DNA from 3 places in the Shewanella sp. 10N.286.51.B8 genome. Region 1 is predicted to be linked to each of the others. Evidence: predicted binding sites of a transcription regulator. Region 1 holds the regulator's gene; each other region holds the start of a gene.
The links. The regulator sigma-54, encoded in region 1, starts transcription at its own class of promoters, with help from an activator protein. The targets are predictions, from matches to a motif close to GTTGGCACGNNNNTNGNNT.

Region 1 (10,097 bases):
GTTCTTAACTTCTACAAGGGCTGACCTAGTGGGCTCTAAACTTGGAGTAGACATGTCTATAGAGGAAATAATAGCCTTCCTAGAGAACGAGATGTAGAGCTGAAGTGTACGAAATTGTGTAAGAACCTACAACAAATCAATCACCATGCGTTACAATCCCTAACAATTTTCGCAATAGCGATGATTTTTGTTAATATCTGACAAAAATATCGCCATAACTCAAATAATTGGAACAAGATGCTTTTTAATATCATGATGCTCATCGTCGGATTGGGCGCATTAGTTTGGAGCGCAGATCGCTTTGTTTACGGAGCTGCCGCCTTTGCTAGAAACTTAGGCCTGCCACCAATGTTAATCGGTTTAACCATTGTGGCCATGGGCAGCTCAGCGCCAGAAATGCTGGTTGCTGCCACCGCATCAATGGAAGGCATGAGCGATACTGCAATTGGTAACGTGCTCGGCTCAAACGTGGCTAACATCACCTTGATATTAGGGGTTACCGCATTGTTTGGGGCTATTTCAGTTCGCTCAGAAACCTTAAAGCGTGAAATTCCAATCATGATTGCGGCAACCGTATTAGCTGGCTACCTTATTCACGACGGCATGCTCACCCGTGTTGAAGGTGGGGTATTATTAATCGCATTTTTCGCCTTGATGGGCTATTTCATTTGGAGCGCGATGCGAAATAAGAAAAAAGATGTCCTAGCTGATGAGTCTGACGCAGAGATCCCTAAAAATGTACCCACATTACATGCTATTATCTGGATCATTGTTGGTATGGTGTTATTGCCACTCTCGGCAGACTGGATGGTGACGGGCGCGGTAGGCATTGCCAAGACATTTGGCTTGTCAGATCTGGTCATCGGCTTGACCATTATTGCCATTGGCACCAGTTTACCGGAACTAGCAGCATGCATCGCTGGCGTCCTAAAAAAAGAAGACGACCTCGCGATTGGTAATATTGTTGGCTCAAACATTTTTAATATTTTAGCAGTGCTGGCCATTCCAGGGCTGATTGCCCCAGGTGAAATCGACATAAATGCAAGCGGTCGAGATTTTTACATGGTACTAGCAACCAGCACCGCATTAGCAGTACTGGTATTATCGAGTGGCGCTAAAAAGCAGCTTACTCGCTGGCATGGAGCCCTTTTATTAATCGTCTTTATTGCGTACCAAGTTGTCTTATTTCAATCACAATAATGGGGCATAAAGATGTGTGACTCACCAAAGCGTAACCCGAAATCGCTTTGGACAATAGAGAGATACATATGACAGAACAAACACAATTGCGCCAATGGGGTCGTCAAGTCATTGATATTGAAAAGGCAGCATTAGATAACCTTTATCAATATGTAGACTCAGACGAGTTTGGCCAAGCCTGTGAACTCATTTTAGAATGTAAAGGCAAAGTCATTGTCATGGGCATGGGCAAATCTGGCCACATTGGCAATAAGATTTCTGCCACACTCGCCAGCACAGGCACGCCTGCATTTTTTGTTCACCCTGGCGAAGCAAGCCATGGCGACTTAGGCGCTCTGGCAAAAAATGATATTATTTTAGCCATATCAAATTCTGGTGAAGCCAGTGAAATTCTCACCTTAATGCCCGTTATACAGCGCATGGGTGTCCCGGTAATCGCGATTACGGGTAAACCAGAATCCAATATGGCCAAGCTATCTAAACTGCATTTATGTATTGAAGTGCCTGAAGAAGCCTGCCCATTAGGGCTAGCACCAACATCAAGCACCACGGCAACCTTGGTGATGGGTGACGCCTTGGCCGTAGCATTATTGCAAGCGAAAGGCTTTACCCGTGATGATTTCGCCCTATCCCACCCTGGTGGCTCTTTAGGTCGTAAACTATTACTTAAAGTCAGCGATGTAATGCACAAAGGCGCTGATATTCCACAGGTGAAAAGTGAGCTCTGCATTACTGAAACCCTATATGAGATCTCAAATAAAGGTTTAGGTATGACTGCAGTGATCGATAATGCAGACAAGCTAGTCGGGATCTTTACTGACGGTGATTTACGCCGCGTCATCGATGCTGAAGTGAACCTGCGTACTACCGCTATTGCCGATGTAATGACAACCAACTGCATTACCATCAGCCCAGGTATTTTAGCCGCGCAAGCATTACAGATTATGGAAGAAAAAAGTATTAACGGTTTAATTGTCGTAGACGAGAACCAACGCCCAGTCGGCGCACTTAACATGCTCGATATGGTTAAAGCTGGAGTCATTTAACATGTCATTACACGAAACACTGCACCAAGGTTTTTACGGCCCAATCTCTGATGATGTTTGGCAAAAAGCCAAAAAAATTAAGCTGCTTATTTGCGATGTCGATGGGGTATTTTCCGATGGCCGTATTTATTTAAGTAATGCAGGGGAAGAGTTAAAAGCATTTCATACCCGTGATGGTTATGGCATTCGCTCTATTTTAACCAGTAATATTCATGTTGCTGTGATAACCGGGCGTAAATCTGCCATTGTGGAAAATAGAATGACCGCTTTAGGTGTCACTCATATTTATCAGGGTGTTGATGATAAACTAGTGCCTTACCAAAGCCTGTTAGATACCTATGGCGTTAGCCCAGATGAAGTCGCCTATATTGGTGATGACATGGTTGACTTACCTGTGATGAAACAGGTTGGCCTTGCAGTTTGTGTGGCTGATGGCCATCCTTATGTTAAACAACATTGCCATATGACCACCACCATTAACGGCGGAAATGGCGCATTACGTGAACTCACCGATTTGCTATTACTTAGCCAAGATAAGTTTGAAAATGCCCACGGAATGAGTATATGAGCCGAGTGACCTTCGCTATTATCGGATTTTTTGGCGCAGCCTTAGTCCTTTATTGGCAAGTACAAGTTAAACGTAGTCAGATGGAGGCAAGTAAATTGCCTGCCCCTGCTCGCCCTGATTTTATCGCCAATGACTTACGCACCACTGAATTTAATGAGCAAGGTTTAGTGCAAAGCCGAGTCTCAGCGAAATACATGGAGCACTTTCAGCAAAGTAATGAAACCATGTTTACTGAGCCTGTCTACCTTATTTATCCTGAAAATGGTGAAGCCGAATGGCAATTAAGCGCAGATTTAGGCAAGCTGAATAATGAAACAGGCAAAGTAGTTTTAGAAAATAATGTTATTATTGATGCAATAAACATCGACGAGCCATTACAATCTTTGACAACCACCATGTTGGCACTCGATATGAACACCATGATTTTGACCTCAGATAGACAAATTTTTGTTACTGGGTCAGATTTTAATATACAAGGTTTAGGCCTGTATGCTGATTTAAATGCTCAAGAACTTGAACTTTTAAGTCAAGTAGAAGGAACGTATGAAGCAAAGTAAACTTTTGATTGCCTCACTACTCAGTGTAGTCAGTATTGCCAGCGCCTATGCAAAAGAAGGCGATTTACAGCAAGAGCTTAAAGTCGCAGCTGTGAGCCAAAAAGCTGACATAAAAAACAATCAGGTCATCTTCTATGGCCCAGTTAATGTGACTCAAGGGTCGATTAACATTAATGCCGACGAATTACGCGCATTTGGCACCGAAAGCGGCACCCAAAAAACCATGGTTGCCACAGGTAACCCTGCGACATTTTCCCAAGAGTTAGATGATGGCCGTATTGGTACTGCCAGTGCCGATGAAATTAAATATGAGCTTGCCACTAGCATTTTAACCTTAACGGGTAATGCTAAATTGGACCAAGCGGGTAGCCAGGTTACTGGTAACCTAATTAGCTACAACATTGAAAAGCAGCAGTTAATTGCTGAAAGCACCGGTACTGGTGAAGATCGGGTTATCACTATTTTTCAACCAGAAAGTCACCCAGACTTGATTGATTCTGAAAAGAAAAAAGATGAGCAACCACATTTACCAGACAGCGCTAAACCCGGTGATGACACGCCACCAGCTATAATTGAAAACAACAATTTATCTGCTGTAGAGGCTGTGAACTCAACTGAAACACCCGAAGTAACTGAATCACTTAACGCTGAGGCGCAGGCGACATTGTCAGCCCCAGCAGCTGAGCAAAATGACTAATGACCCAAATTACGTTAACCGCTGAAAATCTCGCTAAGAGTTATAAAAGTCGCCAGGTAGTAAAAGATGTCAGCCTGACGGTAAAAACCGGCCAAATTGTTGGCTTACTTGGCCCTAATGGTGCGGGTAAAACCACCACCTTTTATATGGTCGTAGGCCTAGTCAAAAGTGATAAGGGCCGCATTCTGATCGATGAAGATGATTTAACCGCAGATCCAATGCATTTGCGCGCCCGAAAAGGCATTGGCTACTTACCTCAAGAAGCCAGTATTTTTCGTAAGCTCACAGTACACGATAATATAATGGCAGTGCTTCAAACTCGCAAAAGCTTATCAAATGAGCAGCGCATTGAAGAACTGGAACATTTATTAGAAGAATTTAACATAACTCATATCCGTGATAGCCAAGGTATGGCGTTATCGGGAGGCGAGCGTCGCCGAGTTGAAATTGCACGCGCATTAGCGGCAAATCCTAAGTTTATTTTATTAGATGAACCTTTTGCAGGGGTAGATCCTATCTCAGTAATCGACATCAAGAAAATTATTCAACAACTTAAAAGCCGTGGTTTAGGGGTGCTAATTACCGACCATAATGTCCGTGAAACACTTGATGTGTGTGAGCGAGCATATATTGTGAGTCACGGAAACTTGATTGCTGAAGGAACACCTGCTGAGATCTTAGTCAATCAGCAAGTTAGGTCGGTATACTTAGGTGAACAATTCAAGCTATAGTTAGCACTATTCAGTTTTTAGTATGGCATTCGCGGCCAACAACAAACCTTAATCTAGTCTATTTTTCTAGGATCATAAACTAGCGCCCACACTGTTCGTCGCGATGATGTAATTCAATTAGGGACAAGCGGTACATGAAAGCCTCACTCCAACTCAAAATGGGTCAACACTTAACCATGACCCCACAGTTGCAACAAGCGATTCGCTTATTGCAACTTTCCTCATTGGAGCTACAGCAAGAAATTCAACAAGCACTTGATTCAAACCCGCTATTAGAGCTTGAAGACGAATTCACTAAAGCCAAAGAGCCCGTAAAAGAAAACGCCCTGCAAACTGACACCGATTTTAGTGATAATAGCCAAGTCACCATAGAAAAAGACACCTCAACGGTTGATACCACTGAATCGCTCACTAAAGATTCTATGCCTGAAGAACTCCCTATGGATACCACATGGGATGAGGTGTATACCGCCTCGCCTACTTCTGGCTCTGGCGCAGTATCGAGCGGTAATGATATGCCGTTTCAAGGCGAAACCAGTGAAGGCTTGTATGAGCATCTTGAATGGCAAAAAAACCTCACTCCCTTTTCTGAAAATGACTTAGTGATTGCAACCGCCATTATTGATGCCATTGATGAGCGCGGTTACCTCACCCAGAGCGTTGAAGACATTTTGCAATCCTTAGGCACTGACGATATCGAACTCGATGAAGTTGAAGCTGTACTTAAACGGGTACAACACTTCGATCCCGTCGGCATTGCAGCGCGAGATTTAAGTGAGTGTCTATTAATTCAATTAGGCCAATACCCTAATGAAATTCCTTGCATAGATAATGTTAAGTTACTGATTAAAGATCATCTTGATTTAATCGCCGGTCGTGACTTTAGGTTACTGATGCGTAAAACCAAGCTTAAAGAAGATGATTTACGTGAAGCCATTGAATTTATTCAAACGCTCAATCCACGTCCAGGCTTGCAAATTACCCCCATTAAAGATGAGTACGTCATTCCTGATGTTACTGTACTTAAAAAGAATGGTCGCTGGGTGGTCGAGCTAAATCCCGATAACATGCCTAAAATTGGCGTTAACCAGCAATATGCAGCTATGGCCAAAGGCGGTTCAAGCCAAGCTGACAGCCAATTTATTCGTGGTCATTTACAAGAAGCTAAATGGTTTATCAAAAGCATCGATAGCCGTAATGAAACCTTACTAAAAGTGGCTAACTGTATCGTACAATTTCAGCAAGGTTTCTTTGAGTTCGGTGAAGAAGCCATGAAGCCGATGGTGCTCAATGATATTGCTGAAGCGGTTGAAATGCACGAGTCGACCATTTCACGGGTCACGACCCAAAAATACATGCATACCCCCCGTGGACTTTTTGAACTAAAATATTTTTTCTCAAGCCATGTAAGTACCGATGATGGTGGAGAATGCTCTTCTACAGCAATTCGCGCATTTATTAAAAAGCTCGTAGCTGCAGAAAACCCGAAAAAGCCTCTTAGTGATAGTAAAATGGCGACACTATTGGCTGAACAAGGGATTAACGTTGCTCGACGTACGATAGCCAAATATCGAGAGGCAATGCTCATCCCTCCCTCAAACCAACGCAAAAGCTTATAACTTTTGTTATTGGAGGATGACCTATGCAAATTAACCTGACTGGAAACCATATTGAAATAACTCAATCTTTACGGGAATACGTGCAAACAAAATTTTCAAAGCTTGAACGACACTTCGAACAGATCAATAATGTTCACGTTGTGCTCGATGTTCAAAAGCTACAACAGATTGCCGAAGCCAAACTGCACCTAAAAGGCGGTGAAGTGTTTGCTGTATCGCGTAACGCTGATATGTATGTGGCAATAGACGCCCTGATAGATAAGCTAGACCGTCAGGTAATTAAACATAAAGAGAAACTCACTAAGCATTAACGATGGAACTTCGTACCATCCTGCAGCCGGCGTGCACTACCTGTGCCACTCCGGGCAGTAAGAAAAAGGTACTGGAATTAATCAGCAATTTAATGGCTGCCCAGTACCCAACCCTTTCTTCACAGGCTATTTTTGAAAGTCTAATAGCGCGTGAAAAAATGGGCAGTACAGGTATAGGAAATGGCATAGCAATTCCACATGGGCGCTTAGATAATATCGAAGAACCCATTGCTATTTTAATCAAATGCGAAGAGCCAATCGCCTTTGATGCCATAGACAAGCAACCTGTAGATATTTTATTTGCGCTTCTTGTACCTGCAGATCAGTGCCAGCAACACCTAAGCACATTATCTAGCATGGCAGAGAAACTCAGTGATAAATTGATACTTAAACGACTTCGAAAGAGTCATGACGCTACAGAACTTTATCAGGTTATTACTGCATGAAACTTGTCATCGTATCGGGACGTTCAGGTTCAGGAAAATCAGTCGCACTGAGAGTGCTTGAAGATTTAGGTTATTACTGTGTTGATAACCTGCCACTGCCACTGATTGGCAGCCTGCTTGAACAGCTTAAAGATAGTAACGAGCTTGTCGCCATTAGCGTCGATGTGCGTAATATCGAAGAGCAAGGCAAAGTACTCAAAGAGCAAATTGCTTTACTGTCTGACGATACCAGCATTACCAGTTTCTTTTTAAACGCCAACGATAAAGTGTTACTGAAGCGTTTTAGTGAGACCCGCCGATTACACCCACTGTCTAAGAATCAAATTTCGTTACAAGAAGCCATTAAGCTTGAGGGGCGGTTACTCGAACCCATAGCCAAAATGGTTGATCACTATATCGACACCTCGCAAACTAATATCTACGAATTGAGCGATCATGTTCGGCAAATCTTGCTAGGCAGTGTTGATAAAGAATTAGTGGTACATTTTGAGTCATTTGGCTTTAAGCATGGCATGCCGGCTGAAGCAGACTTTATGTTTGATGTGCGCTTTTTACCGAATCCGCACTGGGAGCTTGAGTTAAGGCCCTACACAGGCCTAGATGCGCCCGTGCAAGAGTTCTTAGAGCGACAGCCTTTGGTGAATAAGTTTATCTGGCAAATTGAAAACCTTTTTGACACTTGGATGCCACATTTAGAGCGTAATAACCGCAGCTACCTGACCATTGCCATTGGTTGTACCGGCGGTCAGCACCGTTCGGTTTATATTGCCGATCAGCTCGCTAAACGTTTCAACAACTCTAAGCACAAAGTCAGCGCCCGCCATAGAGAGCTTGGCATTGAATAAGCTAACCACAACGCCAGCCAAAACGGTGGCCTATTCAAAGCAAATTACCATCAGTAACAAGCTAGGCTTGCATGCGCGAGCGGCGACTAAATTGGCAATTTTAGCTACCGAGTTTGACGCAACTATCACCCTTATCCAAGGTGAGAAACAAGCCAGTGCTGCCAGCGTATTGGGGTTATTAATGTTAGAAAGTGGCATTGGTAAAATCATTACTGTTGAAGCTCAAGGCCGTGATGCAGAAAAAGCCCTTGAGGCCGTATGCAAGTTAATCAACGATAAATTTGACGAAGAAAGCTAACCGCCTGCGCCCAGTAACATCTCCAAGGAAACACAGCGACTCACCTTTACCATTATTTTATTAGCTATACTCAACACACCACCAAGCAGTATTAGCGTGTTTATGAATTGCGCATCAAGCCATCAGATATTAGAAATTTCTTCATTCTTTCCGGTGAGTTAAGTTAACATTTCATCATCGTCTTTTCAGGAGTAGCCAATGGGTATTGAAGTCATCGACAGCGAACTGACCGAACAACGTCTTAATCAGCTTACACAAGCATTAGGTAGCGGTATGTTTGTTCATGTCAGAAATATGCTTCATGACATGGCCGCCTCCGATGTGGCATTAATTCTTGAATCATCACCGCCGAAAACTCGTCAAGTGTTATGGCAACTGATTGATCATGAGCAAGCGGGTGAAATCCTAGAAGAACTCGGTGAAGAGTTAAAAGATTCACTCATCAGCGCTATGACCCCAGAAAAAGTAGCCCAAGCCACCTCAGGGATGGATACCGATGACTTGGCTTACATCTTAAGAAGTTTGCCAGATGCTGTTTATAAAAAAGTACTGCAATCCATGAGCAGTCAAGACCGCCATCGCGTCGAACAAGCACTGTCATACCCTGATGACACCGCTGGCAGTATCATGAATACAGATACGGTCACTTTGCGTCCTGACGTTAATATTGATGTGGTATTACGCTATTTGCGCCAGCGCGGCAACTTACCCGATACCACAGATACCTTATATGTGGTTGATCGCAACGATCATGTGCTTGGTGGGGTGCGCCTTGCCGATCTACTCACCTGTGATCCTAATTCAACCATTCGCAGCATCATGGATCCTGAATTAGAAAGCATCCCTGTGGACATGCCTGATAATGAAGTGGCGCAATTATTTGAACGCCATGACTGGATTTCGGCCCCAGTGGTAGATGAAGCACAAAAATTATTAGGCCGTATTACCATTGATGATGTGGTCGATGTTATTCGTGAAGACGCCGAACACTCAATGATGGGGATGGCGGGTATGGATGACGATGAAGATACCTTTGGCCCCGTAATGAAAAGCACCTTCAGACGCTCGCTATGGCTTACCATTAACTTGTTTGCCGCCTTACTTGCTGCATCAGTAAGTAATATGTTTGAAGGCACGTTAGAGCAATTTGCCACCATCGCGATTTTAATGACTATTGTCCCTAGTATGGGCGGTGTGGCAGGCAATCAAACCTTAGCTCTGGTTATTCGTGGTATCGCCTTGGGTCATATTGGCCAAAGTAACTCCCGTTGGCTTATCGGTAAAGAATTAGCCATTGGTTTTCTTAATGGCCTCATGTGGTCGGTACTGGTCTTCTTTGCAGTGTGGCTATGGAAAGGTGATATGGCACTGGGCGGTCTCATTGGCGGCGCGATGCTCATTAACATGACCGTTGCCGGACTAGCGGGGGCCAGTATTCCGCTCATACTTAAAAAACTCAATATCGATCCGGCATTGGCTGGCGGTATGGTACTAACCACAGTCACCGATGTGATTGGCTTATTCGCCTTTTTAGGCTTAGCGACCATTTTCTTAATGTAGCGCCGTAAAACCCCCTCTCTCATCAGCATAAAAAGCGGCATTTATTGCCGCTTTTTTGTGCCTTAAAACCATAGAGTTTTAATGGTTACTTTTGTTTACCAATTAAAACCAATTCGCACCAAAATAGTACTTTTGCACCAAGATGTTTCACGCTCACTTTTTAGAGCTAACACTTTAAAAAAATAAGTCACTGTAATAAAAGGGTAAAATATTTATTTC
Region 2 (10,097 bases), on a different contig from region 1:
CAATGGATTATTGTTTATTTCTAGCTAATCCTTTCAGCTAACAAACTCTCAACTAATCCTCTCAGCTAATAATCTGTTAGCAAATAATCTGTTAGCAAATAATCTCTTAGTCAGCAATCTATTACCTAACAAACTCTTAGCTAACATGCTCTTATATTGTGGCGTTAAATGACTTACGTAAAGAAAGCGTACTAGCCACTAAATATGGCTTTAATTAAAGCTCTGACTCGCCATTCATTTTCCTTATCAGCCAATCCGGTAAAGCATGCCAACCACCATAATGAGGCGAAGCGTCATAGTTTTCATCACCTGATTGCCAGTTAATACTGCCGTCTTCTTGTTGAGTTACATGCCAATAAAGCAATTCTTTATTGGCCAGTAAGTAATGCTCTAACGTCAAGGCGAATTCTGGGCTCTTGATTAACACCCCAAACTCAATATTTAAAAAATCTGAACGTGGATCAAAGTTCGATGATCCAATGTAGGAATATAAGTCATCAAAGATAAAGGTCTTATTATGGTAATAAGTATCACTATGGTAAAAATGATCACTATTTTTAGCATGATCTTTATATTCATATAAATCCGCCCCCATATCTAATAACAGTGGGCGATGCTTTTCAAAGTATGCCGGCACAAACCCCGAATCATTTGATGCCGATGAATTTGTGATTAAAGTGATCTGTGCATTATTGGCACTAAGCTTTTCAATAATGGTAAATTTATTATCGGTTGGAATTAAGTAAGGCGTTGAAATTACGGCTTTCTTGGCATCATTCACCGGATCAGTCATTAGATTTTCAACTCGACTTCTAAAATATGGCTTACTGTCTTTCATCTTTTCAAGCGAATCAAAGACAGGTTTCACAACAGCTGCGGTATAACCCACTTCTGTTAAGCTCTGCACTTGCTGATTAATCGCATTCACCACTTGTTGGCGGTTTTCAGTTTGTTGCCGATAAGTTTTTTCAAACTCGGTAAATACTCCCACCTGCTTCACTTCTACAAGCATTTCGATTGGGATCAAATAATCAGTGCCCCACAGCCCATCAAAATTCGCTTCAAAAGCCTTAATGACGTCACCTTTAAAAATGACATCTAAATCAAAAAAGTTTGCCTCAGTGCTATAGCCAAAGTAGTCATCGCCAATGTTTCTGCCACCTAAAATCATATTGTGACCATCAACGTTAAAGTACTTTTCATGCAGGCGATTATCCAGCTGTTGCTGATGAATTTGAAAGTCCATCGCACGGCCAATCCAACCCATTTTTCGAGAGTCGAAAGGGTTAAAAATACGAATATCGATATTTTGATGGTGGGCGAGCTCTGCAAGCCACTTTTCATTAAACACCAACAAGTCATCAAGGGTTACTCTGACTTTTACACCGCGATCGGCAGCTTGCTTAATTTCGGCAAAAAGCATTAATCCCGAGGTATCTTTATTCCATGAGAAGTAAGTCATATCAATAAAGCTTTTGGCTTGACGCACTAGCTCAATACGCCTCGCTAAGGCTTCTGGTGCAGTAGGGATTAAGTACAAATCAGCATGGTATTTTTTCGAGTCCCAATCCGCTTGAAAACCGTCCTCAACCTCTGGGTAAGACGTTGCGCAGCCAGTCACCACTATGGTAACAATAATAAAGCTAAGTACAGTTAGGCACTTAGAAATAGAATGCATGTTCATTGATATACCGTCATTATGGTTAAAAAATTACGGCTAGCAAATGCTAGCCGCCAATCAAAGCGATAAAGATAAAGCTTATTTAGTCATTAATTAAAGTAGCCTAAAATTAAGCCTAAATCCTCAAGACCCGTTAAGCGACCTTCGCGTAACTCTGGGTCAAGACCAGCTTGCTTTCTTTTATCCCAATTCTCTTCAACTTGAATGCTGGTGTCAGCACCAATCACTAACACAGTGTCATCCGCGGTAGTGAACTGATAGTTGTCAAACAAGGCATCGCTAAACCATAAACGCGATAGTTTATCCATTAACGCAACATCAGATGCACTTGGGTTAATCTTATTACCTGTTACAGTGTAAGGCTTATTAAATACGAACGGTAACTCTGCACCCACGCACATTTTACCTATACAACTAATTGATTTAATCAATGCACCAAGATCAATGCTGGTTGCATCATTACTGGTGGTCCACACATTAAAGCTTGGTTGATAATCAAAATTGTATAACGTTACCGCCTGCTCGGCAGTGTCGCTTGTTTGCTTGGCTTTAACACGTGCAGGCCCACTAAATAACATGTCATTGGTTAACAAATTAAATTGCGCCATATTACCCGTAGCACCAGTTAATTCATCTTCTTCATTCGGATAAAAGTCAGTTAATGCAAACACGCTATCAATTAACTCACCATTACCTAAACCAAAGAAAAAGCGGGTAATTGCGTCATAAGCGGTACTCGGTAAAATATCACCTAACTCAAGTTGTGCTTCAATTTCGTCAGCCGTTAAACCCATTAACTGTTGCTGTACTAATTCCAAGTTATCTTGCGATGCTAACCAAGCCTCAATATCTGCCGCGGCGGCATCTGGGTCTTCTGGCGCATTATTTTGCTCGTTGATTAACTCAATGATAGTTGGGATCAGTGAAGTTAAGCTTGGCACATATGACACAATTCTAGAATCATTGGTGTTAAAACCTAAAACCGTCGGTACATTTAGCTCAGTGAGTGCCGGCTGTGCTTCTAAATGATAACCCTTCACTTCAGGCTCTAAAAAACTGCCCTTTGGACGATAGTCCATATAAGGAGCAAAAGGTTTCAAATTAGCAAATGGCGTAATTTCTGCGTCTAACTTTGACCCGATACACAAGCCACTGCCAAATAAATTATCAAGGTCAATACAGTCAAGCCCTGACCAAGCGCCAACTTTCGCTAATGGGTTAAGTGCTTTTTCTTGCACTTGCATAATTTGTTCAAGGGTTAAGTCATTAAGCGAAACCGCTGCGGTAGTGCCAAATAATTCATCACCATAAGCTTGTAACTTACCTTGATAAGTTTTTGCTTGGTTATAAGATTTGTAATCAAATCCATAAGGGTTTGATTGCATAATGGCACGTTGGAAGTAGGTACCAGTGATAACTTCCTTAGTTTCAGTTTGTTGCAAAATACCCACCGACATCGCACCCGCACCTTGACCAACAAGGGTGACTTTTTCTGGGTCACCGCCAAAGGCGCTAATATTGTTGTGCACCCATTCAAGCGCGCGTTTTTGGTCACCTAAAGCAAAATTACCGCCTTTGTCGTTCTTACTACCATCAAGCCAGTAGCTACCTAAAATACCTAAACGATAATTTAGAGTGACCGCAATAAATGGTTTATCATCTAATGCCCCCTGAGCGACAACATTATCGCCTTGTACTAGCGGGTCTGAGCCTGAACCAAATTCAAAGTCACCACCATGAATAAACACATAAACCGGTAATTCAGCGGACTCGACCGTATCTTCTGGGCGCCAAATATTAAGGTTTAAACAATCTTCCGATTGCTCTTGAACCGTTAATTCAAGCTGCGGGCAAGCATCACCAAAAACCGTTGCATCGACCACATCTGTTAATTCTGTGACCACACTGTGCTCAAAGCGCGCAGAAGTCGCATAAGTAATGCCTTTAAACGCCTCTAACTCAACTCGCGTTGCCGTACCCTCTACATCATTAATCACCACTGACTCTCTAAGCCCCATTACGGTGCTATCACCAATGATCCGATCAATCTGCTGTGGTGGCAGTGGCTCGACAACGGGTACTTCAGGTTCTGGATCTGTAACACTAGGGCTGTCATCACTGCCACAGGCCACTAATGTTAATGAAATAAGCACTGCAAGGGTAGAACGGTAAAACACGGTCATAATTAACTCCATGTATCTCTGATTGCTAGGGTTTGGCTAGTGAATCATCAAAGTAGCTCAAGCCTAATATTAGGTTAAAGTTTGCATCTTTGCTGTATGAGCCTGAATAATTAAATTTATAGTAATTAATTTAACCCTTACCTTGTAATCGCTTATGAAGGATCGAACCATCATCATTAACATTGAAGTAATAAAATTAACCGCTATAGAGTAGTAAAAGCGTGAGATTTACACGGTTTAAAATCGATAAATCGCCCATCTACCCCCAATTGACGATAGCAATTCACGTTAGCCGTTTTGTGAGGGTTAAATCCTTCAAACGCGATTTAACAGATTACACAATGTCCATTAACCTTCTAATATTAATTATCAGCAGATCATAGAAACCGCTTTCGCTTCTATAATATTGCTAATTTGATTTAAAATATCTTTAGATTTTTAGCCGCTAAACGGCTAAATGGAGACACTAATGAACACCCCGAAGAACCTTATTAAGTTAATATTTTTTGCCTTGTTCATAACGGCCTGTAGCTCAAATCATCAACTTGAACAACGGGTTGATGCTAACAATTACAAAGATGCTCTCGTGGCGGCGGATCAAACCGAAATAGCTGAACCTTATCGATTTTGGGCTGATGAACAACCTGCGTTTTTATATGATGCAACCACCAACACCACACCATTAGCAAGTGCGTCAGAAAAGCTAAATATATTAGTGTTATCGGGTGGTGGTGCTAAGGGTGCTTATGGCACCGGAGTAATAAACGGCCTTTATGATAGTAATCAACTACCGCAATACACCATTGTCACAGGGATCAGTGCAGGCTCTTTGATTGCACCATTTGCATTTATTGGTGGTGATGAAATTCATCGATTAAAGCAAGTCATGCTAGGCCTTAACGATAAGGCTATATTAGGTAAGCGCAATTTTTTAAATGCTCTTTTTAAAGATGCCTTTACTGATGGCAGTAGTCTATATGAGCTAGTGGAGCAGTTTTACCCTGCTACAATGATTGATAAAATAGCGACTGAACACCAAAAAGGGCGTCGACTATTTATTGGCACTACGCAGTTTGATTCTGGCGAGCTGATGATCTGGAATATTGGCCAAATTGCTGCCAGTAACTTACCAAATAAATATGACTTAGTTCATCAAATTTTAGCCGCAAGCTCGTCAATTCCAGGGGTGTTTCCACCACAATTCATCAATGTTGAGATAGATGGAAAGCCTCTAGAAGAACTACATGTTGATGGCGGCATGAACTCACAAATGTTTGTCGACCCAGGTAATTTCGATTATGGGTTAGTCAATCAGGCTTTAGGTTATCAGCAACCAACTAATATTCACGTTATCCGTAACGGGGTATTAAAATCACCTTATATTTCCCTACATGATAAAGGCCTTGAACTACTGAATCGCAGTTTGAAAAGTATGACGATTCAACAAGCTAGAGGTGATTTATATCGAATGCTGTATTACAGCGAAGTAAATAACTACGATTTGTCATTCACTTATATTGACGACAAGTTTGATGCAGAACCTGCCACCAAGAAAATGTTTGATCAGCAGTACATGGAAGCCTTATACCAAAACGGCTATGACAAGGCGGTAAACAACAATTTATGGCAAAACCAAGTTCCTTATTAAAGAAGTTATAGTTTACTTTCACGACTCTCCCAAGTCATTACTGGGAGAGTAAAATCAAGCTAATACGTCATTATTAATCCCACCTTTTTACCATTTTATCAGCATTTTTAGTCGCTTTAGTTATGACTCTACACTTTTTGGAATAACTTACCATGTTGAGAACGACTTGAAACACTGAACATAATGGCGGCTTTATCAATAAGCTGCAGCTAAGTAACTCCTCTTCTTAATACTGTCTGTTGTTAGCGATTGCGCAATGCCTTAATGATACTACTATCAACCAAAGCAGCTGCATTCATCCATCAATATTCATGCCTCCCATCAAATACATTCCATTCTTCATAATATCGTTTCAGCGCCAGCGGTTCATGGCATGACACGTATGAATAGCACCTTGCAGAGGCTACTCAATTTCATCAGTATTCCAGTTAAAGTCAGTCCCTATAAAGGTTTAACTCATGCTCAACGTTAATGTGACGGGTTACATTGCAGCATTATCAGTCATTTAGGGCTTATTAAAGCCGAACCTAAAATTTTCCACCTTCCTGTGAAATAGTGACTGTTTAAAATGGAGACTAAGCTGCTGATTTAATCTTTTAAAAATACTCAACACAAAAAAGCCCATCATGAGTACATGATGGGCTTTAATAACAGGGACAGAATAATCAATTAGAAAGGTGTTACAAGCTATAATTTAAACGACCAAATATAGTTTATAAAACAGTGATGACATCTTGTTCAGGTAAACGCGATTTAGGTAGGCCAAAGTTATAATCTTCGCCCTCTTTGTGATAACCCATTGCTAGCGCAAACTCACAAACGTAACCATCTAACTCTTCTTTAAAAATCTCACCAATTAAGCTTGGGTCAACGCCTTCCATCGATGTAGAAGCAATCCCTAAACGAGCTAGCGTATGCAAGGTATTACCAATAGCAATATAGGTTTGCGCTTTAGTCCAATGGCCATTAAAACCACTGTCATCAGTATTTTGCTCTGCAAAACCAAAAGCACCATTTAGCATGTTGTCATACATGTCTGCCGGTAAATGACCTGACGACACTTCAACATCAACAACTTTTCTGTAGTCATCTTTAGTGAACTTAGGGTTATGGGCAAATAAAATCACATGGGAGGCTTCAGTAGCATGAGGCTGATTAAACTGGTGCATATTGGCAAACGTTTCATGAAAACGTTGTTTTGCCACATCAGTTTCTAATACGATAAATTTCCACGGCTGTGAGTTAATAGAAGAAGCAGTTAAACGAATCGCTTGTTTCACTACGTCCATATCCGCTGCTGAAATACGCTTACTTGAATCATACTTTTTCACAGTATAACGTTTATTCAAATCTGCAATAATTGGGTGTGACATAATGATTTTCCTCATAGGTGATGCCGATGCGGTGCATTTTAGGCTTTTCCATTGAGAAAAAAAGAGTGCTAGACACCAATCTTTATGGTGTATTTAAACCATAAAAGTAATAGCTAAAAGCAGTTCTTTATGGCTGAAGAGCGTCACGTTCTGCAAATAAAAATAACAACCCCATGGCTGTTTACAGGTTATTTTGACGAATTAAGCTGGGAACTTTCACTACATTATTGCTATTTATTAAGTCTAATATTGGTAACCAATGACCAAAAAAACCTAAGACTCTGTTTAAAAACATTATATTTAAACTGGCATGCACATTGCTTTAATTTAACTTAAATACAACATCTACCATAGTGACTAAAATCTGAGTCACTATGTACTATAAAGTCCAAGGAGTGACATTATGGCCGTGATTTTAGAAGATCGTCCTATTGAGCAAGTCAGAGAACAAGTTATCGATCAGTTAATTGTCAATTATAGCCACGGCATTATCTCTGCTGAAGCCTTTGAAAGACGCCTTGATGAGGCAATGAACTCCAGTGACCATCAAGAGATAATCGCACTGGTCGCAGACCTAACCTTAACCGCTGATACTGACTATAGTCAGCAAAAAGACCACCAGTTTGCGCCAAACTATGGCAGCAAAACTGCCACTGAAGATATGCGCTTAACCAGCATATTAGGTAACAGTGAACGTAGCGGCCAATGGGTGGTGCCAAAGGTTATTAAGGTTAATAATATTATTGGCGAAACCACTCTGGACTTTAGTGATGCCATTTTTCAGCATCAACATGTCACCATTGAGATTAATTGCTTTTTGGGCAGTAGCAGTATCTATGTTCCTGAAGGCATTAATGTGGTGTGTAAAACTTACGGGCTCGTCAGTAGCATTGAAAACAAAGCGCCTTCTATCGCAACCCGCCAAGCTCCTGTCATCACCATTGAGGGTAAGGTTATTTTGGGCTCGCTGGAGGTGTCTATCAAGCGCACCATTAAAGAAAAGTTTATCGAGTTTGCCAACAACTTAAAATCGGCATTCGATACTAAAAACTACTTTTGATACTAAGAACACAAGATCCGAATATAAGGCAAACCTCAACGATAATATTTGCCTTATTTCGGCCATTAAATCAGCTCTAAGCCATAAGTAACTCAATACCTAGCAATCGCCAAGCTGGGATTAGATGATGCTTCAATCAAGCGCTACTCTAAGTAATCACACTAAATACTCTAAGCAAGTCATCAATTGTTACAACAACCCCAACTTAAATGATGCTCGTAAGTTACCGCTTAGCTGTTAACTTGTTATAATCAGCATCAGCTTTAAATGACCCTATAGAATCATCAATGCAATGGTTCCAATACAAGCGTTATGAATACAATCATTATCAATAAAAACGCTAATAGTCACTCAATCCTAATCAATGCCATTAAACATCATGGAATGATAATTAAAACAACAGGAAATAACATGTATCGAATCGTCACTGCGGGACTGGTTACGCTCTCATTTGTGGGAAGTACCGACGCCTTAGCCAATGAATACGTGCTAAGTAAAGTCGCCAAGCCACTATCACAAAGTATTAAGCTCAACTTAGATCCAGTAAAAGATAACTTCTCAGGCAGCACAGCCATTCAAATTGAAGTGCTTGAAGCCACTAAGCAATTACAACTTAACGGCTTAGAATACACTGCTAGCAATATCCAGTTAGATGCCAAATCAGCTAACAACAAAGACTGCCAACTAGATGTAATCATGCAAGATACTGGGGTGGTTTTGTTTAACTGCCCACATACTATCGAACCTGGTGCATATTCTTTCTCAATGGATTTCACAGCTCCTTATAACCGTCAATCTGTCGGCCTGTATAAAACCATTGATGGCGGCCTGCCCTACTTATTTACCCAGTTTGAAATGAGTGATGCGCGCCGCAGTTTTCCAAGCTTTGATGAACCAGAATATAAAATCCCTTTTCAAGTCACCATCACAGCCCCAAGTACTGAAAAGGTTTACAGCAATACCCCAGAGCTTTCAGTTGCAACCAAAGATGGCCTGACAACTCACGTATTTGCTCAAACCAAGCCAATATCCTCTTACCTTGTTGCTTATGCTGTGGGTCAATTTGAAGAAATTGAAGTCACAGGCATGAAAGTCCCAGGGCGCGTAATAACCACTAAGGGGAAAATCGAGCTAGCCAAATATGCAGCCGAGCAAATGCCGTTAGTGCTTAGTGCATTAGAAGATTATTTTGGGGTCGATTACCCTTATCAAAAGCTTGATAGCGTTGCCGTACCTGAGTTTCCTTTTGGGGCGATGGAAAACGCAGGCTTAGTCACTTATCGTGAAGATATTTTGTTAGTTGATGAGCAAACCGCCAGCCAAAATAGCAAAAAAACTGCCGTTTCAATTATTGCCCACGAGCTAGCACACCAATGGTACGGTAACCTAGTGACCATGCAATGGTGGAATGACCTATGGTTAAACGAAGCTTTTGCCAGCTGGATGGCTGCGAAAGTGACCGAGCAAATTCACCCAGAATTTGAATCTAACTTAGCATTATCCAAAAACTACGTGATGTCATTAGATGCACGGGTATCGACCAAGCCTATCCGCAAGCCCATTAAAACCGAAGCCGACATTATGGACGGTTTAGGCCTTGCCTATAGTAAAGGCGAAGCAGTGCTAGATATGGTAGAAAACTATATCGGCGAGGCTGAATTTAATAAGGGTATTCGTCAATACATTAAAGATCATGCCTTTCAAAATACTGAAGCTGATGATCTTTGGAATGCCTTATCAAAAGCCTCTGGTAAAGATGTTGGCAGTATCTTAAGCACCTTTATTGAACAATCATCTTACCCTTTAATCGATGTGTCATTAGCAGGTGATAAGCTAACCCTTAAACAAAGCCGCTTTGTAAATGCTGGCACTGTAGCTGCAAAGCAGTCTTGGACTGTGCCAGTATCGGTTAAATACGGTAAAGGCGACAAAGTTGCAACCGAAACCATTTTACTCACCAGTCAATCGCAAACCATCAAATTAGCATTCAGTCCTGATTGGATTTATCCAGATTCAGACGCCATGGGTTACTACCGCTGGTTGTTAGATGAAACACAAATGAGCAACTTATTAGCCAATGCTAAAACCCAGCTTACAGCTCGTGAGCGTAAAGCCTTGATCTCAGCAGCTGATGCCTTATTAGATGCCGGCT
Region 3 (10,097 bases), on a different contig from region 1:
GCTAGATGCCACTTATTTGATGTGAGTTTTAGTTTACTGCAAAGCCTGCTCACCCCATAAGCACTATTTAAAACATCAGCCCCCTTATTTAATAAAAAGGTATTCCATGCAACAGATTGTTTTAGCAAGCGGTAACAAAGGTAAACTAACAGAGTTTGATCAGATGCTAGCCCAATTTGATATTGAGGTTTTACCGCAAAACCAATTTAACGTTCCAGAAGTGGCTGAAACAGGCACCACCTTTATTGAAAATGCCATTATTAAAGCCCGTCACGCTGCAGAAATCACTGGTAAAGCCGCAATCGCAGATGATTCTGGTTTAGAAGTTGATGCCCTTCAAGGCGCACCGGGGATTTATTCAGCCCGTTACGGCGGCGAAGGCGCCAGCGAGCAAGACAACTACCTTAAATTACTTGCTGCATTAGCAGACAAAACACAGCGCAAAGCACGCTTTCAGTGTGTATTGGTTTATATGCGCCATGCTAAAGACCCAACCCCAATAGTTTGCCAAGCGGCATGGGAAGGCACTATAGGATTGAGCCCTCAAGGTGAGCAAGGCCATGGCTACGACCCTATCTTTATTCCACAGGGGTTTGATATTTCGGCTGCCGAGCTTTCAAGTGAGCAAAAAAACCAGTTGAGCCACCGTGGGTTAGCACTTACTTTGCTTGTAGACGCTATGAAAGCCAAAGGGATTATTAAGTAACTATCATGCAATCAGCGAAATTATCTCTGCCACCACTGAGCTTATATATCCATATCCCTTGGTGCGTTCAAAAGTGCCCATATTGTGATTTTAACTCCCATGGTCAGCATGGAGTATTACCGCAACAAGCTTATGTTGATGCACTTTTAGCCGATCTCAATCACGACCTTCACTATGTACAAGGGCGAAAACTTCACAGCATTTTTATTGGTGGCGGCACGCCATCTTTATTTGAAGCCACCCAAATACAGCGCATTCTAGCCGGTGCTGAAGCCGCCATTGGTTTTGAAGATGATATTGAAATTACCATGGAAGCCAATCCGGGTACGTTAGAGCATGATGACTTTGCCGCATATCGCGCTGCAGGGGTGACGCGCTTGTCCATTGGGGTGCAAAGTTTCTCAAAAGATAAACTCAACCTTCTTGGCCGTATCCATGATGAGGATGAAGCCGTTACCGCTGCTAATACAGCCCGTAATGCAGGTTACAACAGCTTTAACTTAGATTTAATGCACGGCTTACCTAATCAGTCATTTGATGAAGCCATGGCCGATATCGATACTGCTGCTGGGTTAATGCCACCGCATTTATCTTGGTATCAACTGACCATAGAGCCAAATACCTTATTTCACTCTAAACCGCCACAATTGCCTGACGATGAAAACTTGTGGCATATCTATGAGCAAGGACAGAAGAAGCTAGCAGCACTTGGCTATGTGCAATATGAAATCTCTGCTTATGCCAAAGATGGATTTCAGTGCAAACATAATCTCAATTATTGGCAGTTTGGCGATTACTTGGGGATTGGCTGCGGCGCCCATGGCAAGATTACTCAACCTGAGCTCAATAAGATTATTCGCACCGTCAAAATTAAGCATCCGAAGGGTTATCTAGCAACGTCAGATTACACCAGTGAAACTACTGAAGTGCTAGCTGAAGATCGCGCCCTTGAATATTTAATGAATCGACTCAGGTTAATGACGGCTATCCCTAAAACTGAATTTGAACTGCGCACCGGCTTACCTGTGTCAGAGCTTGATGAAGGTATTGCTAAATCAATTAAAAGAGGCTTATTAACCGAAACTGAGACCCATTGGCAATTAACCGCCAAAGGCCATATGTTTGTTAATGATATTTTGTCGCAGTTTTTAGATTAGCTACTTTATAGCTAGCTGATTTATTAAAGTTATTACTAGCCTATATAACTAGTCTACTTATTACTGGCATATTTATTACTAGCCTATTTATTACTAGCCTATTTATTACTAGCCTATATAAAAGCCTGATGGATTACCTTTATAAAACAAGGTTAATGCATTAGGCTTTTTTTGATTTCCTTTGCCCATTAAGCTTGGCGCTTTAAGCAAAGTGCCTGCAAGTCACTAAATAAATCATTTCGCATTTACCCTGTAAATTCAGCAACATTTAAGACACAATTGCTAACATTTCACGTTATACATTTATGCTTGTGTCATTTAGGATATCAATCGATCTCCTGTTCTATTACTTTGCTAACGGAAACCCTATGCGACTAACAACAAAAACGACATTAATAGCCGTTGCTTTAACCAGCTTATTATCAAACGCCGCAATCGCCCACACTGCAGGGCACCAACCTTTAACCAATACAGTAGCCTCCACTAAAACAGCCACCACCGAGTCAGAAAAAGCCAATGAGCTGTTTGAAAGTATGTTCATGGAAAATGTAATGGCTAGCCCGATTTCCCAAACCTATTTACGCATCAAAACTGATTATGACAAATGGGGTGATTTTAGTGATAAATCTGCTGACGAAGACTTAGCCAGAGCTAAAAAGCATTTAAAACAACTTGAAACTATTAATGTTGCTAAGTTAGACAAGCAAACGGCACTTAGCTACAAATTAATGAAACAAGGCTTAGAGCAGCAAATCAGCGATGATAAATGGCGTTACCATAATTACCCTGTAAACCAGATGCGTGGTAGTCATTCGTTTATTGCTACCTTCCTTATCAATCAACATCAAGTTGAAAATGTCAGTGATGCACAGGCTTACATTAGCCGTTTAAACGGTGTAAAGCATGTAACTGAGCAAGTGATCGATGCATTAAAAATTCGCGCCGATAAAAATATTATCGCGCCAAAGTTTGTCTTCCCTTATGTGATTTCAGACAGCGAAAATATTATCAAGGGTGCACCTTTTACTGATACTGAAGTTAAAAGCACCCTATGGGGTGATATTAACCGTAAAATCGAGAAGCTCGATATTACCCAAGCTCAAAAAGATGAATTATTGGCGGCAGCTAAAACAGCCTTAATTAAAAGTGTAAAACCTGGGTATGACAATTTAATCAGCTATTTACATGAATTAGAAGCCAAAGCTGATAGCCGTGATGGGGTGTGGAAGTTACCTTTAGGCGAAGATTTTTATAATACTCGTCTAAATCGTATTACGACGACTGATATGAGCTCTGAAACAATTCATCAGTTAGGTTTAGCAGAAGTTGAACGTATTCATAATGAAATGCGTGCGATCATGAAAAAAGTAAATTATACCGGCAACTTAGCCGAGTTTATGGCTTTCATGCGTGATGATGAACAATTTTATTACCCCAACACCGATGAAGGTAAAACTCGTTACATTACCGAAGCTAAAGACCTAATTGATAATATGGAGTCACGCTTAGGTGAAGTGTTTAATATTAAACCTAAAGCCGGATTAATCGTTAAACCTGTTGAAGCCTTTCGCGAAAAGTCTGCTGGTAAAGCATTCTATGATCAACCCGCTCCCGATGGTTCACGCCCTGGTACTTACTACGCCAACTTGTATGACATGAAAGCAATGCCCACTTACCAAATGGAAGCCTTGGCTTATCATGAGGGGATCCCTGGGCATCACATGCAAATTGCCATTGCCCAAGAGCTGGAAGGTATTCCTAAATTTAGAAAATTCGGTGGCTATACTGCCTATATTGAAGGCTGGGGTCTTTATACTGAATACTTCCCTAAAGAAATGGGCTTGTATGCTGATCCCTACTCTGACTTTGGCCGCTTAGCGATGGAGCTATGGCGTGCTTGTCGTCTGGTTGTAGACACAGGGATCCACACTCAACAATGGACTCGTGAGCAAGGTATCCAATACTACGTAGACAACACCCCAAATGCTAAGTCTGATGCCATTAAAATGGTAGAACGCCACGTGGTGATGCCTGGCCAAGCTACTGCCTATAAAGTCGGTATGATTAAAGTGTTAGAGCTACGTGAAAACGCCAAGCTTAAATTAGGTGACAAGTTTGATATTCGTCAGTTCCATACCCTAGTACTGCAAAATGGCCCTGTACCATTAGATGTATTAGAAGCTGAAGTGGACAATTGGATTAATCAAACCAATAAACCTGAGCTATTAAGCCAATCAGCAGACTCAAATCGCGGTTAATCAACCAATCGATTAAGTTATCTAAGGCCACTTTTTAGTGGCCTTCTTTTTGGCTCGTACTAAAGCCTAAGTAATGAAATCTAAGTAATGAGCGCCACTCTATAAATTACCAAGGCAATAACAAGTTCAATAACGAGTGCATTAACAAATGCTATACCCGACAAATATATTCAATTGGCAGCTTAAAAGAGAACAAAAGTACAAAGGCGAGAGAGTAAACAAATTAAGCGCGGATATTATAGAGCAGAAAAAAATAACCCCAGCACAATGTCTGGGGTAAACCAATTAAAACTAGGATGATGGTTTCAAAGCCGGCATTGTTCTGATTTTAAAACCTCTGCCAGCAGTGATTCAAAACTTGCGAAGTTGCTGATTTGCACAAAAAGCTGAAAAGGGGTCATTTCTCAACAAGATGCGTGACTCAAATCATTCCGAATCAACTGAAATCTATTGTATTGATTTAAGAACAGAGTTCAAGCAGCTTTTTATACTCCATTAATAACTCAGCACAGAAACAACCTGAACGTTTTTCAAGCACAAGACAATCAAGTTATTGTTTTTATTGTGCAAATAAAAAAACCGCAACTTAAGTTGCGACTTTGTTTTAAAATTCGAACAATGTTTCCAGTTTTAGTTACTGACTTAGAAACCCCATTGAATGGCTATTTACGTAATTTGTATAAATGATCAAACTTACCATCCCAATAAGGTGTAGTACCAATATGACCTTTAATAAATTCAATAAATGCACTTACTTTAGGGGCAAGGTGCTTACGTCTTGGGTAAACAGCCTGTAGCGGTAAGTTGTTGGTCAATTGCCAATCAGGTAATAACGGCACTAATGTACCTTGTTCGATTTCATCTTCAAGTAAATAACTTGCTAGGTAGGCAATACCTAAACCGCTAACCGCGGCCGATTTTAATGCTGGTGCATTATCAACCCGGAAGTTACCAGAAACACCAATTTCACAGTAATCATCAGCTTTCTTAAACTGCCACATGCTGTGCTCATGCCACTCACCTTGGTAGACTAGACAGTTATGATCAACAAGTTGTTCTGGTCGAGAAATATTGCCATGTTGGGCAATATATTCTGCCGATGCCACTAATAAGAACTGACACTTCATTAATGGTCTTGCAACCATACCTAATGGTAGCTGCTCAGACATAGTCAAAAGTAAATCTAAACCTTCACTAACCACATCGACTTTATGATCCAGTAAGCTAACTTGTAGCTCAAGCTCTGGATGTCGTGCCATAAACTCAGGTAATGCAGGAATAATATGCATGGTACCAAAAGACTGAGAAATACCGACTTTAAGTACACCACGGGTGGCATCATTTAGATTATGCACACTAGCAACGGCCTGCTCTGCATCACGTAATAACTCCTCACCTTGTATGTAAAGCAAGTTACCCGCTTCAGTTAAACTTAAACTACGTGTAGTACGTTGGATGAGTTGAACCCCAAGTTTATGTTCAAGATCAGCAACCTGAGTACTTACTTTGGACTTAGATATACTCAACCTTCTGGCAGCGGCACTGAAGCTCCCGGCTCTAGCAACATGAGTAAAAATAGCAATAGGTTCTAATAGTTCTAACATTGGAGTCGCCTTAAGCTGTTTACGACATTAAAAATATTTTTTGAGTTCCAAGTAATGTCGCTTATTACAGACAATGCTGCATAAACGCCACCTACTTTATATGGTTCTTTAAACGTTGCGCCACTCACCCAAAAAGAAATTAAATTTCGATAGTCCATTATCATGAATAGCCAACCAAAACTAAAACAACAAGTTAATTGGTTAACGCCATACAGTTTTATAGTTTTAGGAGTATACCAAAAATTGTATAAATGGCTCTATATTTATAATATACAATTTTTTTATCAGAACAAATCTACGATAAACTGTAATATTAATGACATTTTCTCAACTTGAACGGTGGCAATTAGACAAAAAACGACTAGCTCGGCTAGCATATATCGCTACAAAGTAGCGCAAATAACAGATAGTTAACTAGAGCTTGATTGGCGGGCGAAGTTTTTGATTGGTAATTTAAGCAGGAATGGTTTAACCAAAAAGCCCCTGCACAAGGTACAGGGGAAGGTCAGGTGCATTTTGACAATGCTAGAACTTACAAGGTTACCGCTACTCAGTATCTGAGAATGTAGCTAATTCATAAGAAGATAGCTGTGGGATGGATTTACGTAATTCACTTTCAAGCACCATTAACTGCTCAAAGTTACCGCAGACTTTTTTGGCTTTAGCTTCTATGGCCTCTGATTGCTCAGAAATCTGCAATTCAACATCTTCACCGATTCTTTCCATTTTGCTTGAAAAGGCAGTCATTTTTTCATCAAAGCTTCCGCCTTCTGAAGACATCATTTCAGCCCCTAGCGCCATCATAAAACTGCCCATGGAGTTTTTAATCATTTGCTCCATTTCTTGTTCAAACTCTTCATTAAATGCTTCTTCTAACGAAGACTCTGTCGCGCCAAGATAAAACTTATCCCCTTGTTGATATGCTGCTTGGTCAACACGGCTTTGAATTCCAGCTAAAAGCTCATCCAATTTAGCCGCGGTTGCATCGCCAAAAATAGGGGTTAATGCCATGCTCACTGCATCTGTTGCCAAAATAACAGCATCATCAACTAAATCAATTACCTCTGGGATCTGTTTAGATACTTGCTCAGAATAATCAGCTAACAAAGCTGCTTGCTTATCATTTAGTGCAACTTGGTTGCCATCAATATATAACTTTCCAAGTTCGACTCGGTAAACCTCAGCGCCTTTTTCGCTAAAGGATAATTTTTGTGGCTCAACGGTAACATCATAGTTTAGGGTCACGTTGCATTGATTATCTTCAAGGGACATTTTGGCCACCGCAGGCGTCATAGCCCCTGCGGTAAAAATTAAACCAGTTAGTGCAATACTTTTAAATAAACCTTGGGTATTCATTAGCTCTATCCTTGCTGTTAATCGTTATGTAGATAATCAATGGGGCGAGTGGCTAAACTGCTCACTAAGCTACTGCCAACGTTTTGATATCTAGTTTCAATGTTAATTAGACTGATACCAAGTTATTGCACAGGCTGTGCCAAAAACATAAATAAGCTTTTTATCAATAACTTAAAGCAGGTAATAACTAATAGGTTTAGCTTTTAGATTTGGATTTATATTAACTATGTGTGAAATAAGCCAAATGTTGGTAATTTTCATCATCGCTATTTTATAAGTGGGTTTAAGAATAGAAGATTTTCAACAATCGTGGTGAGAATACGGATATGACAATAGATGATTTCAAGCTTAACATTTGAAAATGGGCATAAAAAACTTGCCCAGCAACATAAGCGAGTTTAAAAAATTGAGCGACCTAATGATTGTGATAAATGCTCAAGCATGCGAGTGCCTGCCAATGAGTTGCCATTTTGATCAAGTTCAGGCGACCATACGCAAATAGACATGTCCCCAGGGATCACCGCAATAATGCCGCCGCCAACACCACTTTTACCTGGCATACCAACCCGATAAGCAAACTCACCTGCGCCATCATATAAACCTGAGGTAGCAAGCAGTGCATTTAGCTGTCTGGTTTGTACTGGGGTAACGATTTGATCCCCTGCTAGGCTTTTACCGCGATTGGCGAGATAAAACATCGCTTTTGATAAGTCAGCGCAATTCATTTTTAATGAGCAGTAATGAAAATAGCTCTTTAATACTGTATCAACATCGCCGTTAAAATTACCAAATGACTTCATTAAATAGGCAATAGAGGCATTACGGGCACTAAACTGAAATTCTGAATTAGCCACCACTTTATCAAAAAGTATGTGAGGGTTTTCGCTCAGGTTTCTAACCACTTCAAGCAAGTGATGCTTAGGTGCACCAAGGCGCGCTTGAATTAAATCTGCTATCACTAATGCACCAGCATTAATAAATGGATTTCTTGGAATGCCTCGTTCAAGCTCAACTTGAACCAATGAGTTAAACGACTGACCTGAAGGCTCTTTACCTACCCTGCTCCAAAGTTCATCTTCGGAGTACAAACTTAGCGCTAAAGTAAGGCTGAATACTTTGGAGATAGATTGAATGGAAAACGGCTCAAGATAATCCCCAGCGCCAATGGTGTGACCATCTGCGCCAGTGACTGCTATTGCTATTTTGTTTGGATCTACGTCAGCCAATGCTGGAATATAATCTGCGACTTTCCCTAAACCAATAAGTGGCCGAACCTTGTCGACCACTTCATCAAGCAATATTTGCTCAGGCATTAGCTATATTAGCCCCACCAGATGTCGTACAGTGCACTAACTTCAAGTTGTGGCACTTTTTTCGCTTCCCAGAAGGCTTTAACAGCAGCAACATCTTCTTCGGTACATTTACCGATCTCTTGTGTTGCAATAATGCCTTCCCACATTTTATGACCGCCGCCATGGAAACCTAGCTTACGAGGTTCAATGACTTGTTCAATGAACTCATCAACAGCTTTATCAATATCTGCTTCAGAAATTGACTCATCAAAAGTCCAGTTGATATCAAAACCAAATTCTTGGAATTCATCAACACGTAGTTTCTTACGTAAACGGCGAGTTCGGGTCTTAGCCATGGTTATTTCCTAGTCAGTTGATTAAATAGCTTATTTTAACAATATTTTATTATAATTATGCAATACGTTCGAACATTATGTCCCAAACGCCATGACCTAAACGATGGCCGCGGGCTTCGAACTTAGTTAGCGGGCGATGATCTGGACGTTCAACTACAGTATTGGTTGCTGATTGGTTTTTATAACCTTCAGCCACAGACATCACTTCTAACATGTGCTCGCTGTAGTTTTCCCAATCTGTTGCCATATGGAAAACACCGCCAATCTTAAGCTTACGACGAATTAATTGCGCAAATTCAGCTTGCACAATACGGCGTTTGTGATGACGTTTTTTGTGCCAAGGATCTGGGAAAAATAATTGTACTCGGGCAAGTGAGCCATCAGCAATGCTGTTTTCAAGCACTTCCATCGCGTCATGATGATAAACACGTAAATTAGTAATTTCGGCTTCACCGGCATCAACTAAACATGCGCCAACACCTGGTTTATGTACTTCGATACCAATGTAGTTTAACTCAGGAGCCGCTTTAGCCATTTCAACTAAAGATGCACCCATACCAAAACCAATTTCTAATACGGTATCAGCATCACGCTTAAACACTTCAGCTAAATTAATCGCTTCTGGTGTGTAATCTAAACCCATTGCAGGCCAATGTGCTTCAATTGCGTTTGCTTGGCCTTTGGTTAAACGGCCTTCTCTTAATACAAAACTTCTGATTTTACGAATATATTTGCCATCTTCGTTAAATTCAGCGGTGGTAACGTCGCTCATGTATGCCTCATCATTTGAATAGCGTTTAAATTGCCGACTATTCAAAGTTTCATCTTTGTTCCAATAATAGTGGCTAAGTATATCTTAAAATCACCATGACTAAAGTATTTATCAGTTAACAGGCTCCCTTGTTTATAGAATATTCTCCATATACACTGCGCTGATGAAAAAAGTTAACTCCTTTTCTGAGCGGATCACCGCTTGGTACGATTTACACGGACGCAAGACCTTACCGTGGCAAATCAATAAAACCGCATATAGAGTGTGGATTTCAGAGATCATGCTGCAACAAACTCAAGTTGCCACTGTTATCCCCTACTATGAAAAATTCATGCAAAGCTTTCCCGACATTAAAGCCCTTGCCAATGCCAGCGAAGATGATGTACTGCATCATTGGACGGGGTTAGGCTATTATGCCCGCGCCCGTAATCTGCATAAAGCGGCTAAAACAGTTTGTGAGCAACATGCAGGCAAGTTTCCTGAAGCGCTAGATGAAGTCATAGCCTTACCGGGTATTGGCCGCTCGACTGCTGGGGCCATTTTGTCATTGTCCCTTGGTCAGCATCATTCAATATTAGATGGAAACGTTAAACGGG

Region 2: the regulator sigma-54 is predicted to act here: its motif matches at 7,190-7,208, upstream of AB4160_RS09980 (LiaF domain-containing protein).
Region 3: the regulator sigma-54 is predicted to act here: its motif matches at 7,207-7,225, upstream of AB4160_RS12900 (YggN family protein).

What each region holds. Positions count from the first base shown of each region.
Region 1 covers NZ_JBFRKG010000008.1:34,444-44,540, forward strand. The annotation lists gene AB4160_RS04150 (ATP-binding cassette domain-containing protein) at 1-54, opposite strand, end outside; gene AB4160_RS04155 (calcium/sodium antiporter) at 238-1,200, shown strand; gene AB4160_RS04160 (KpsF/GutQ family sugar-phosphate isomerase) at 1,269-2,246, shown strand; gene kdsC (3-deoxy-manno-octulosonate-8-phosphatase KdsC) at 2,248-2,814, shown strand; gene lptC (LPS export ABC transporter periplasmic protein LptC) at 2,811-3,371, shown strand; gene lptA (lipopolysaccharide transport periplasmic protein LptA) at 3,358-4,068, shown strand; gene lptB (LPS export ABC transporter ATP-binding protein) at 4,068-4,799, shown strand; gene AB4160_RS04185 (RNA polymerase factor sigma-54) at 4,934-6,418, shown strand; gene hpf (ribosome hibernation promoting factor) at 6,442-6,729, shown strand; gene ptsN (PTS IIA-like nitrogen regulatory protein PtsN) at 6,732-7,175, shown strand; gene rapZ (RNase adapter RapZ) at 7,172-8,020, shown strand; gene AB4160_RS04205 (HPr family phosphocarrier protein) at 8,046-8,318, shown strand; gene mgtE (magnesium transporter) at 8,517-9,878, shown strand.
Region 2 covers NZ_JBFRKG010000025.1:31,380-41,476, reverse strand. The annotation lists gene AB4160_RS10000 (phospholipase D family protein) at 215-1,684, opposite strand; gene AB4160_RS09995 (carboxylesterase family protein) at 1,771-3,864, opposite strand; gene AB4160_RS09990 (patatin-like phospholipase family protein) at 4,334-5,512, shown strand; gene AB4160_RS09985 (nitroreductase family protein) at 6,226-6,885, opposite strand; gene AB4160_RS09980 (LiaF domain-containing protein) at 7,289-7,945, shown strand; gene AB4160_RS09975 (M1 family metallopeptidase) at 8,357-10,097, shown strand, end outside.
Region 3 covers NZ_JBFRKG010000032.1:152,245-162,341, reverse strand. The annotation lists gene rdgB (RdgB/HAM1 family non-canonical purine NTP pyrophosphatase) at 107-706, shown strand; gene hemW (radical SAM family heme chaperone HemW) at 712-1,863, shown strand; gene AB4160_RS12910 (DUF885 family protein) at 2,232-4,121, shown strand; gene AB4160_RS12905 (LysR family transcriptional regulator) at 4,784-5,725, opposite strand; gene AB4160_RS12900 (YggN family protein) at 6,272-7,081, opposite strand; gene glsB (glutaminase B) at 7,480-8,394, opposite strand; gene AB4160_RS12890 (50S ribosome-binding protein YggL) at 8,403-8,729, opposite strand; gene trmB (tRNA (guanosine(46)-N7)-methyltransferase TrmB) at 8,785-9,501, opposite strand; gene mutY (A/G-specific adenine glycosylase) at 9,665-10,097, shown strand, end outside.